3 regions of the Mesorhizobium sp. M0208 genome follow, and region 2 is predicted to be linked to each of the others. Evidence: predicted binding sites of a transcription regulator. Region 2 holds the regulator's gene; each other region holds the start of a gene.
What was found. The regulator PhoB, encoded in region 2, activates phosphate uptake and scavenging genes when phosphate is short. The targets are predictions, from matches to a motif close to TGTCATNNANCTGTCAT.

Region 1 (3,260 bases), on a different contig from region 2:
CGCCTATGCGGTTGCCAACTTTGCCCGCGACATGCTTTCGGTGTCAGACAATCTGCGCCGCGCTCTGGATGCCATCCCGGAGGAGGCCAAGGCTTCGGACGATGCCGGTTTCAAGGCGCTGATCGACGGCGTCGAGATCACCGAGCGCGCCATGCTGTCGGCGCTTGAACGTCACGGCGTGAAGAAGCTTGAGCCCGAGGGCGAGAAATTCGATCCGAATTTCCACCAGGCGATGTTCGAGGTGCCCAATCCCGACGTACCGGCCAACACAGTCGTGCAGGTCGTGCAGCCCGGCTATTCGATCGGCGAGCGTGTGCTGCGGCCGGCCATGGTCGGCGTCGCCAAGGGCGGCCCCAAGCATGTGGCGAGCGAAGCGCCGGTGGAGCCGGGGCCGGTGAATGAGCAAGCTGAGAAGGATGCGTAAGTTAGGAGAGTAGGGGAATAGGCAGTACGGGAGTAGGGAATACCGCTACGTCGGGTAAAATAGAGCAGAGCACTTGCCTACTCCGGCCGTTGCCTTCTCTCCCCTACTCAGGCCGCAAACCGCTGCGCTTCTCCGCCATAATAATTGACGTAGCGGGCACCGATCTCCTTGACCGGCATCACCACGAACACGTCGACGGTCGAGAATTCACGGTCGATGACGCAGCCGTCGCCGATGCGCGCGCCGACGCGCAGATAGCCCTTGACCAGCGGCGGCATCGCGGCGATCGCCGCCTTGGTGTTGACGGCCTCGATCGGCATCAGGTCCATGGAACAATAGCGCCCGGCGACGGCGCGCACGTCCCAGGATGAATTCGTCCGGCAGTGGTGGGCAAGATAGGTCAACGCCTCGGCATGTGCCGCCGGCACGGTGCCGTGGAACGACGCGCAGCCGGTCATCACGCCGATGCCGTAATGGTTGATATAGGCCCAGATGCCTTGCCACAGCGCCTCGATGGTGCGCTTCGAGCGGTATTCCGGCAGAACGCAGGAGCGGCCGAGCTCGAGGAACCGCTGGCCGGGATGCCGCGCGATCAGCTTGGTCAGCTCGAATTCGCCTTCGGAATAGAAGCCGCCGGCCGCTGCGGCAATCTCCTGCCGCAGCAGGCGGTAGGTGCCGACGATGCGGCGATGCTCGGGGCCGGAAAGCGAAGTATCGAACACAAGCAGATGATCGCAGAGGGGATCGAAGCGATCGGCATCGCGGCGGTCCTGCATCTGGAACAGGTCCTTCCTGGCACCAAGCTCGTCGTAGAACACCCGGTAGCGCACTTCCTGCGCGGCAGCGATCTCGGCCTCGTTGCGGGCGAGCCGCACTTCGAGATTGCCGATGCGGCCGAGCGATGCGCCTTTTATGACGGCATCGGCGTTCCGGCCGACGAGCAAAGGCCCGCTGGCGTTCGGCCGAGCATCACATTCCGGCATGACTGTATGCACGAGTGATTCTCCTTCGAGCCATCCCTCTTGGCACGGGGATACGGTGTAGGTGCAACAGGATTGTGACAGTACCGTGATACGGCTCTGCGGGCAATACTTCGTCGGCTGGGTAATCTATCAACCGTCTATGTTGTGCCTCAGGCGGCCACTTGCCCCTCGACGGCATGAACCAGGGCATCGGGGTCGAGCGGCTTGGTGACGAAGCCGCTGGCACCGTGAGCGAGCACGGCGTGGCGGGTCTTTTCCTGGCTGTCGGCCGACAGCACCATGATCGGCACCGGCGGCACCGCGGTCTCCTCCTCATGGCGGCGGATGGCGGCGATGGCGTCCAGGCCGTCCATGACAGGCATGTGCAAGTCCATCAGCACCACGTCGTAGCGGTGCTTGTGGCCGGTGCTGATGACCGCCTCGACCGCGGCCTTGCCGTTGCCGACCACTTTCACGCGATGCCCGGCCTTCAGCAGCGTGGCGCGGGCCAGCATGGCATTGATGTCGTTGTCCTCGGCGATCAGCACCGACAGGCCCTGCTGGCGGGCGCCAATGGCATGCCCCGCCTGCGCGCCGCGCCTTTGCAGTTGCGGCTCGGCGATGACCGGCGCGTGGCTGGTCAAAAGCACGCGCAGCAGTGTCTCGCCGCGCACCGGCCTCGCCAGGAAGGTGGCGTAACCATTGGCACGGAATTCGCCAAGCATGCCGCGGTCGGTCGGCGCGATCAGCGTCACTGCCTCGCACTCGGCAAATCCGCTCTGGCGCAGGCGCCTGAGCAGCCTGCCGTCGCTTTGCTCCATGGCAGCATCGATCAGCAGCACGTCACAGCCCTCGGCGAAAGCGGTGGCCTGGGCGGCGGCGGTGGCCAGATCGACCGTGCCGCCATTGGCGCGAATGGTGCGGGCGATGGCTTCGGCCTCGACCGGGTTCTTCGACACGATCACCGCATGCCGGCCCGACAGCGGGTTCTCGCGGATCTGCGGCGCCTCGACGGCGGAAATAGCGGGAATCTCGAAGACGAATTCAGATCCCTGGCCAAGGCGGCTCGACACAGAGATGGTGCCGCCCATGGCGGTCACCAGGCGCTTGGAAATGGCAAGACCGAGGCCGGCACCGCCATGCGCACGGGTCGAGGTGCCGTCAGCCTGTTCAAAGTCCTCGAAGATACGCTCCATGTCCTCCTCGCGCAGACCGGGGCCGGTGTCGGTGATGGTGAAGCGGATGCGGTCGGTGATTTCGGTGCGGACGCGGGCGATGCTTGCCAGGACGCCGCCGCTGTCGGTGAACTTGACGGCGTTGCCGATGAGGTTGAGCAGCACCTGCCTGACCCTGCCGGGGTCGGCGGTGATCAGCTGCGGCACGTCGGGTTCGACATGACAGCCGAGGCCGATATCCTTGGCAAAAGCCCGCGCCGCCAAAAGCTCGACGACATTGTCGGCGATCTCACGCACCGACATCGGCTGCGGTTCGGGATCGAAGCGGCCGGCCTCGATCTTGGAGTAGTCGAGCAGGTCCTCGATTAGCGCCAGCAGCGCGCTGGCCGAGGTCGAGATGGCGCCGACATAGGTCCGCTGCTCGGGCGAAAGGCTGGTGTCGGCGAGAAGCCGGGCCATGCCCATGATGCCGTTCATCGGCGTGCGGATCTCGTGGCTGACGGTAGCGAGGAAACGCGATTTGGCCTGGCTCGCATATTCGGCCCGCTCGCGGGCGGTGATCAGCGAGGATTCGGCGCGCTTGCGGGCGGTGATGTCGCGGGCGATGGCGCGATGCGAAACGGCGCCGCTGTCCTTGTCGCGCACCGACAGCTCGATCCAAGAGAACCAGCGTGGACCGTCCGGCGTGCGAATGGCGAC
Region 2 (3,260 bases):
TGCTGCGCGTCTTCAACCGCATCTACGAGCTCTACCCGAAACAGACCGCCGAGGGCCAGGTGCTGCTTGACGGCAAGAACATTCTCGACCGGTCGCAGGATCTCAACCTCCTCAGGACAAAGATCGGCATGGTATTCCAGAAGCCGACGCCGTTCCCGATGTCGATCTATGAGAACATCGCCTTCGGCGTCAGGCTCTACGAGAATCTCGGCAAGTCCGAGATGGACGGCCGCGTCGAGCAAGCGTTGAAGCGGGCCGCGCTGTGGAGCGAGGTCAAGGACAAGCTAAACGCCAGCGGCTTGAGCCTGTCCGGCGGCCAGCAGCAGCGGCTCTGCATTGCCCGCACCGTGGCAGTGAAGCCGGAAGTCATCCTGCTCGACGAACCGGCTTCGGCCCTCGACCCGCTGTCGACGGCCAAGATCGAGGAACTGATCGACGAGTTGCAAGCCGACTACACGATCGTCATCGTCACCCACAACATGCAGCAAGCGGCGCGCGTGTCGCGCCAGACCGCCTTCATGTATCTGGGTGAACTGGTCGAGTTCGACCGGACCGAGAAGATATTCACGTCGCCCCGCGAGAAGCGCACGCAGGACTACATCACTGGCCGCTTCGGCTGAGCCGTTCCGATCATGCATATGAGGACAGGACCATGGGCGAACACACAGTCGCTTCTTTCGACGAGGATCTCGAGCAGATCAGCAAGCTGATCCGCGACATGGCCGACCTCGCCGGTTCGATGGTCGGCGGGGCGACCAAGGCCCTGTTGAATTCCGATAACGTGCTGGCGCAACGCGTCGTCTCCGACGACGCCATCATGGATGCGCGTCAACGCGAACTGGACGATCGCGCCATCACCCTGATCGCCAAGCGCCAGCCAATGGCTCACGATCTGCGCCATGTCGTCGGAGCGATCCGCATGGCCGGCGACCTCGAACGCATCGGCGACCTTGCCAAGAATATCGCCAAGCGTGTGAGCGCGGTCGGCCTCAGCGCCACGCCGCGCGACCTATCGCATTCCATCGATGCGATGGCGCAGCTAGTGCTCATCCAGGTGCAGGGCGTCATCGAGGAGTATGCTGCAGGCGATGCGGCCGCCTTGGCCAAGCTGCGCGCCGCCGACGAGCGTATCGACGTCAAATACACGTCCGTGTTCCGCGAGCTGTTAACCTACATGATGGAAGATCCGCGCAACATCACTGCTTGCACGCATCTGCTGTTCTGCGCCAAGAATCTCGAGCGGATCGGCGACCATGTCACCAACATCGCCGAAAATGCGTATTATGTGCTGACCGGCGAACAATTGCCGGTCAATCGTCCGAAGCAGGACGAAACGACAATGTCCGCGCCGGTGACATGATGGGGGTGCCCAGCCGATGATCGCACCACGCATAATGGTGGTGGAGGACGAGGAGCCGTTGGGCGTGCTGCTCCGCTACAATCTCGAATCCGAAGGCTACCAGGTCGAGGTGGTGACACGCGGCGACGAAGCCGAGATCCGTTTGCAGGAGAATGTGCCCGACCTTCTGGTGCTCGACTGGATGATACCGGCGGTTTCCGGCATCGAGCTCTGCCGCCGGTTGCGCGTGCGCCCCGAAACCGAGCGGCTGCCGATCATCATGCTGACCGCGCGCGGCGAGGAGAGCGATCGGGTGCGCGGTCTTTCGACCGGCGCCGACGACTATCTCGTCAAACCGTTTTCGACGCCGGAATTCATGGCCAGGGTCAAGGCGCTGCTGCGGCGCGCCAAGCCGGAAGTGCTGTCCAGCGTGCTGAAGGTCGGCGACATCGTGCTCGATCGCGAATCGCACAGGGTCTATCGCAAGAAGAGCGAAATCAGGCTCGGGCCGACCGAATTCCGGTTGCTCGAGTTCATGATGCGGCATCCGGGCCGCGTCTTCTCGCGTAGCCAGTTGCTCGATAATGTCTGGGGCGAGACGATCTACATCGACGAACGCACCGTCGACGTCCATGTCGGGCGGCTGCGTAAAGCCGTCAATAACGGCCGCATGCCGGATGTCATCCGCACCATCCGCGGTGCCGGCTATGCGATCAGGGAAGATTGACCCGCCTGGTCAGGCGACGTTCTTTCTGACGCCGGGCCTCATTTGCGCGCCCGGCGCGAAAATCTCCTGGTCGACGAAGCTTAACGCCCGCATCGCGCAGCCTTCGCGGATCAGCGGCAATTCGTTCGGCTCGGTATCGAAGGAGATCGAGCCCGAGTGCTGGCCGCCGGCGGTCTGGGCGATGGCCTTGCGCAAGGCCGGCTCGATCAGATCGAAGGCGGCGGCACTGGCGCCGACCATCGCGACCGGTGCCGGATCGATCAGCGCGAACAGCGAGCCGAGACCGAAACCCAGCGCTTCGCCGGCCTTGCGGTAGGCCTCGCGTTCCGGCCCATCCTTCTCGCGCGCGCGGGCGGCCAGCGCGCGCATGTCGGCGTCGCTGACGTCGGCGATAGGTTCGCTGTCTTCGCTCATCTGCCTGGCGTTGCGCCAGATGGCATAGTTGCCGGCATAGGCTTCGATGCAGCCGCGCCGCCCGCAACGGCAGAGCGCTCCGCCCGGACGATGGATCATGTGGCCAAATTCGCCGCCCGAGGAATGCGTCCCGGTGAACAGTTCGCCCTTCAGCACAAGCCCCATACCGATGCCATGCGAAAGCAGGATGGCGATGAAGTCGTCGCGATAGCGATCCGGATCGCGCCAGCGCAAAGCCACCGCCATCATATTGCAGTCGTTCTCCACCGTGGCCGGGATACCGAATTCGTCTTCCAGCATGTCGGCAAAGGCGATGTCGGTCTGCGGCGTGATCGGCGACCACAGCATGGCGCGTGCAGGGGAGTCGGTAATGCCCTGAATCGCCAGGGCGATGCGGGCGACACTGCGGGCGTCAAGGTCTGGGTCCTCGAGCCGGCGCCGGACGATGGCCATGCATTCGCGGATCAGCTCGTCGCGCGGCATGGTCAGCGTGTCCAGCCGGCGCTGTTCCTCGGCGACCACCTGTCCCGCATAGTCGATAATGGCGGCCGACAGGAAATTCAGTGACAACACCACGGTCAGCACCGCCGCCGCTTCCGGGTTGAGGGCGAGGCCGACCTGCGGACGACCGCGTTTCAACGAAACGGCCTCACTTGCCTTGCTCTCGGCGAGGATGCCTTCCCGTATCAGGTCGGAGGAGATCGCCGATATGGTTGAATGACTGAGGCCGGTGGTGGCTGCGATCTCCGTACGCGACGGCTGGCCGGCCCGGCGCACCGC
Region 3 (3,260 bases), on a different contig from region 2:
CAGGGCTTGTCCTTGGCCGGCAGGCTGGTGAAGAAGTTGGCGAGCTTGGCGCTCATATCGCCACCGAGCGCGGTGCGCACGACCAGCGGGCCGTTCGGGATCAGGCCGGAGCGCCAGACTTCGACGAAATCGTTGGGGTCGACGGCGCCCTTGGCGACTTCCTTGTGGAAGGTGCCGGAGGTGTAGCCGTTCTTGAAGTCGCCAATGCCCGAGGAGTCGTCAACCGCAACATCGACCTTGCCGTCGCGAACGGCGAGGAGGTTGTTCTCGTGGCCGCCATTGAACTGGGTCGAGGCGAAGAAGGTTTCGTTCGAGGCGCCGGTGTCCTTCGGGATCTGGGTCAGCGGGATCAGATAACCGGAGGTCGAATCCGGGTCGGCATAGCCGAGCTTCTTGCCCTTTGCCGACTTGATGTCGGTGATGCCGGACGACTTCAGCGCCAGGCCGATCGAATAATAGCCGGTCGCGCCGTCGGTCTGCTGGGTGGTGAGGATCGGGGTCACGGCGTTCGGATCCTTGAGGTAGACGCTGGCATAGCCTGACGCGCCAAGCTCGGCGAAATCGAGGGTGCCGCCGAGCAGGCCCTGGATCACCCCGTCATAGTCGGCGGCCGGGAACAGCGAGACCTTCTCGAAGCCGAATTCGGACTTCAGGTGATCGGCGAGGCACTGAAAGTTGCGCAGCCGGTCCGCTTCATTTTCACCACCAAGGATGCCGATGCGGAATTCCTTGATATCCTGGGCGTGAGCGGCACTTGTTGCGATGGCGAGCAATGAAACCGCGCCAAAAACCATCTTCCTGAACATTATCTCTCTCCTGTTGGTTCCGGCTTCGCGCCGGAGCGTTCGAACTTTTGACGAGTGCCTTTGACGCGGGCGGGCGATCAGGCCGTTCTCAGTAGCCAGGGAACACGGGCTCGAGCGGTCCGGCGGATGCAGCGATTTTCTGTTTGACGGCGACACTGGTCGAAGTGATGGCCTCGGAGATTTCGCCGCCATTGCTGTCGGCGCCGTAGACCATGCGCACGGCCTCGCGGTTGAGGTCTTCGGGCGGGCCGTCGAAGACAACCTTGCCGGCGGCCATGCCGATGATACGGTTGCAATAGTTGCGGGCCGTATCAAGCGTATGCAGATTTGTGATGACGGTGATGCCTTCGCGCAAATTGATGTCCTGCAGCGAATCCATCACCACCTTGGCGTTGAGCGGATCGAGCGAGGCGATCGGCTCGTCCGCCAACAGCACCTTCGGCTGCTGCATCATGGCACGCGCAATAGCAACGCGCTGCTGCTGGCCGCCGGAAAGCGTGCCGGCGGGCTGCAGTACGGTGCGGGCGATGTCGAGACGCTCAAGGGCGGCAACAGCCTCGGCGCATTCACTGCGCGAGAACATGCCGAAGAGGTTGGACAGCGTCGAGCGGTGGTTGAGCCGGCCGAGCAGCACATTGGTCAGCACGTCCAGGCGCGGCACCAGATTGAACTGCTGGAAGATCATGGCGCAGTCGCGCTGCCATCGCCGGAGCGGCGAGCCGCGCAACCCGGAGACCTCGACGCCGTCGAACAGGATGGATCCCTGGCTGGGATCGATGAGGCGGTTGATCATGCGCAGAAGCGTCGATTTGCCGGCGCCCGAACGGCCGATGATGCCGACCATCTGACCGTGCGGGATCGCGATGTCGACATTGCTGACGGCGGTGTTCTTGCCGAACCGGCGGGTGACGCCGCGGATTTCGAGCGTAGCTGACATGGTGCAGGCTCCAGTCCAATCGCAATTGAAGGTCTGTTAACCCTCGCTAGCGCAGCCGCATGAACCTGCGGTGTCGGAACGATGTCAGTTTTGTTACTGCCCACAGGTACGCCTCGCCCGGGGAATTCATCCGCGCGCCTTTGGATCAGCCCAGGACAAGAAGCTCCTCGAAATGCTTCATGTCCTTGAAGCTGCAAAATGCCGGAGGCAGCAGCTCGATCACTGGAGCCTGACGGACGGCAGCGAGAGGCAATCATCGAATAGTTGTTGCCATTGCGTTATCCTTTCATCGTCGAGACGGCGGATCTGATAGGCGAAGGTTATGTGGAACGTGTAGCTGTCGTGGTCGGGATGCCGATATCCGAAGGGCGCCGACAAGGCATCGCGTCATGCGCGCAGGATACGCACGTCCTCATCGGTTGCGCCGGCAACGGTCAAGCCCGTCGGCACGACATCGACAACCCTGATCTTGAAGGCGCCGCGGCCTTCGAAGCCGTTCAGGCGTTCCTGATAGAGGCGGGTCATGTCGTCGATGCTGGTGTCGAGGGGCGCATCCTCAGGCCAATAGGGAGCCGGCGCCGATATTCGATGATGTCCTGGAACAGCGTCATGTGCAGGCTGGAGAGGCCAGCCGGTCGGTATCGGGCATGGCGCGCATCCGCTCACGCACTTCGACCACCACTGCCTCGGACGGCGAGCCGTCGACGAGATGGCAGACGACCGTGTTGCCGGGCTCGGTCAGGAAATTGCCAGAGGTGTCGTAGCGCCTGCCGAGATGCAGCGGAGGGGTCGGGTTCGAGCCGGCAAAGTATCCGGCGAGCGAAGGTTTGACTGAAACAGGCATTGCGATCTCCAGAGGAAAGGCCGCGTTCTGCCCCGACGATGTGTCAGGGACATGAAAACCGTGCCAAGAAGTAGAATATCAAAGGCAGGATTCGCCAAGCGATGCTGCCGGGGTTTGCACATCATCAAGATTGAAATAAAGATTCAAACTCGTATCAAAGAGAGGCTGCCTAATTGCTACGTTGGCGCCAGTGGTTGCGGCTGTATGCTGCAGGGGTAGTCGCTGCGATAAGTTTCACAGTGGCCCTGGTTTTGATGTCCGTATATCGGGTTGGTAGCTTGAACCATCCAATATCGGGATACTTGTACAATTATGCAAATGGGCGCGACGCGGCCATTATTCTAATGATTCTCATTTTTTTAATTGCGCTAGTTACGATAAATTTTGCAAATAAGATTGAGGAAAAAACCAAATCGCTTGTAGATATTGGTTATGACAAAAAAATTATAGAACTTATCAGGTTTAATCAGACTGGTGGTGCTATTCTTATCACGTTAGGATTTCTTTCTATTATTTTGGACATTTGCCCGAGCGGCTGACTTATTCGGGACGTCAACCCCCATGCTTCTCCAAAAACTGATTGGCCGACAGTTCCCGAAAATCGTCGAGCGCGGCGCGCAGCCGGGCGTGGTCCCAATCCCACCAGGCGAGCGCCTGGTAGCGCTCCGCGGTG

Region 1: the regulator PhoB is predicted to act here: its motif matches at 1,471-1,487, upstream of olsB (l-ornithine N(alpha)-acyltransferase).
Region 3: the regulator PhoB is predicted to act here: its motif matches at 1,825-1,841, upstream of phnC (phosphonate ABC transporter ATP-binding protein).

What each region holds. Positions count from the first base shown of each region.
Region 1 covers NZ_JAMYSP010000006.1:37,894-41,153, forward strand. The annotation lists gene grpE (nucleotide exchange factor GrpE) at 1-424, shown strand, start outside; gene olsB (l-ornithine N(alpha)-acyltransferase) at 532-1,407, opposite strand; gene NKJ17_RS08565 (hybrid sensor histidine kinase/response regulator) at 1,557-3,260, opposite strand, start outside.
Region 2 covers NZ_JAMYSP010000003.1:257,512-260,771, forward strand. The annotation lists gene pstB (phosphate ABC transporter ATP-binding protein PstB) at 1-620, shown strand, start outside; gene phoU (phosphate signaling complex protein PhoU) at 653-1,360, shown strand; gene phoB (phosphate regulon transcriptional regulator PhoB) at 1,377-2,066, shown strand; gene NKJ17_RS05110 (ROK family protein) at 2,076-3,260, opposite strand, start outside.
Region 3 covers NZ_JAMYSP010000042.1:21,078-24,337, reverse strand. The annotation lists gene phnD (phosphonate ABC transporter substrate-binding protein) at 1-806, opposite strand, end outside; gene phnC (phosphonate ABC transporter ATP-binding protein) at 895-1,743, opposite strand; partial or broken gene NKJ17_RS28665 (DUF1868 domain-containing protein) at 1,889-2,587, opposite strand; gene NKJ17_RS28660 (DapH/DapD/GlmU-related protein) at 3,140-3,260, opposite strand, start outside.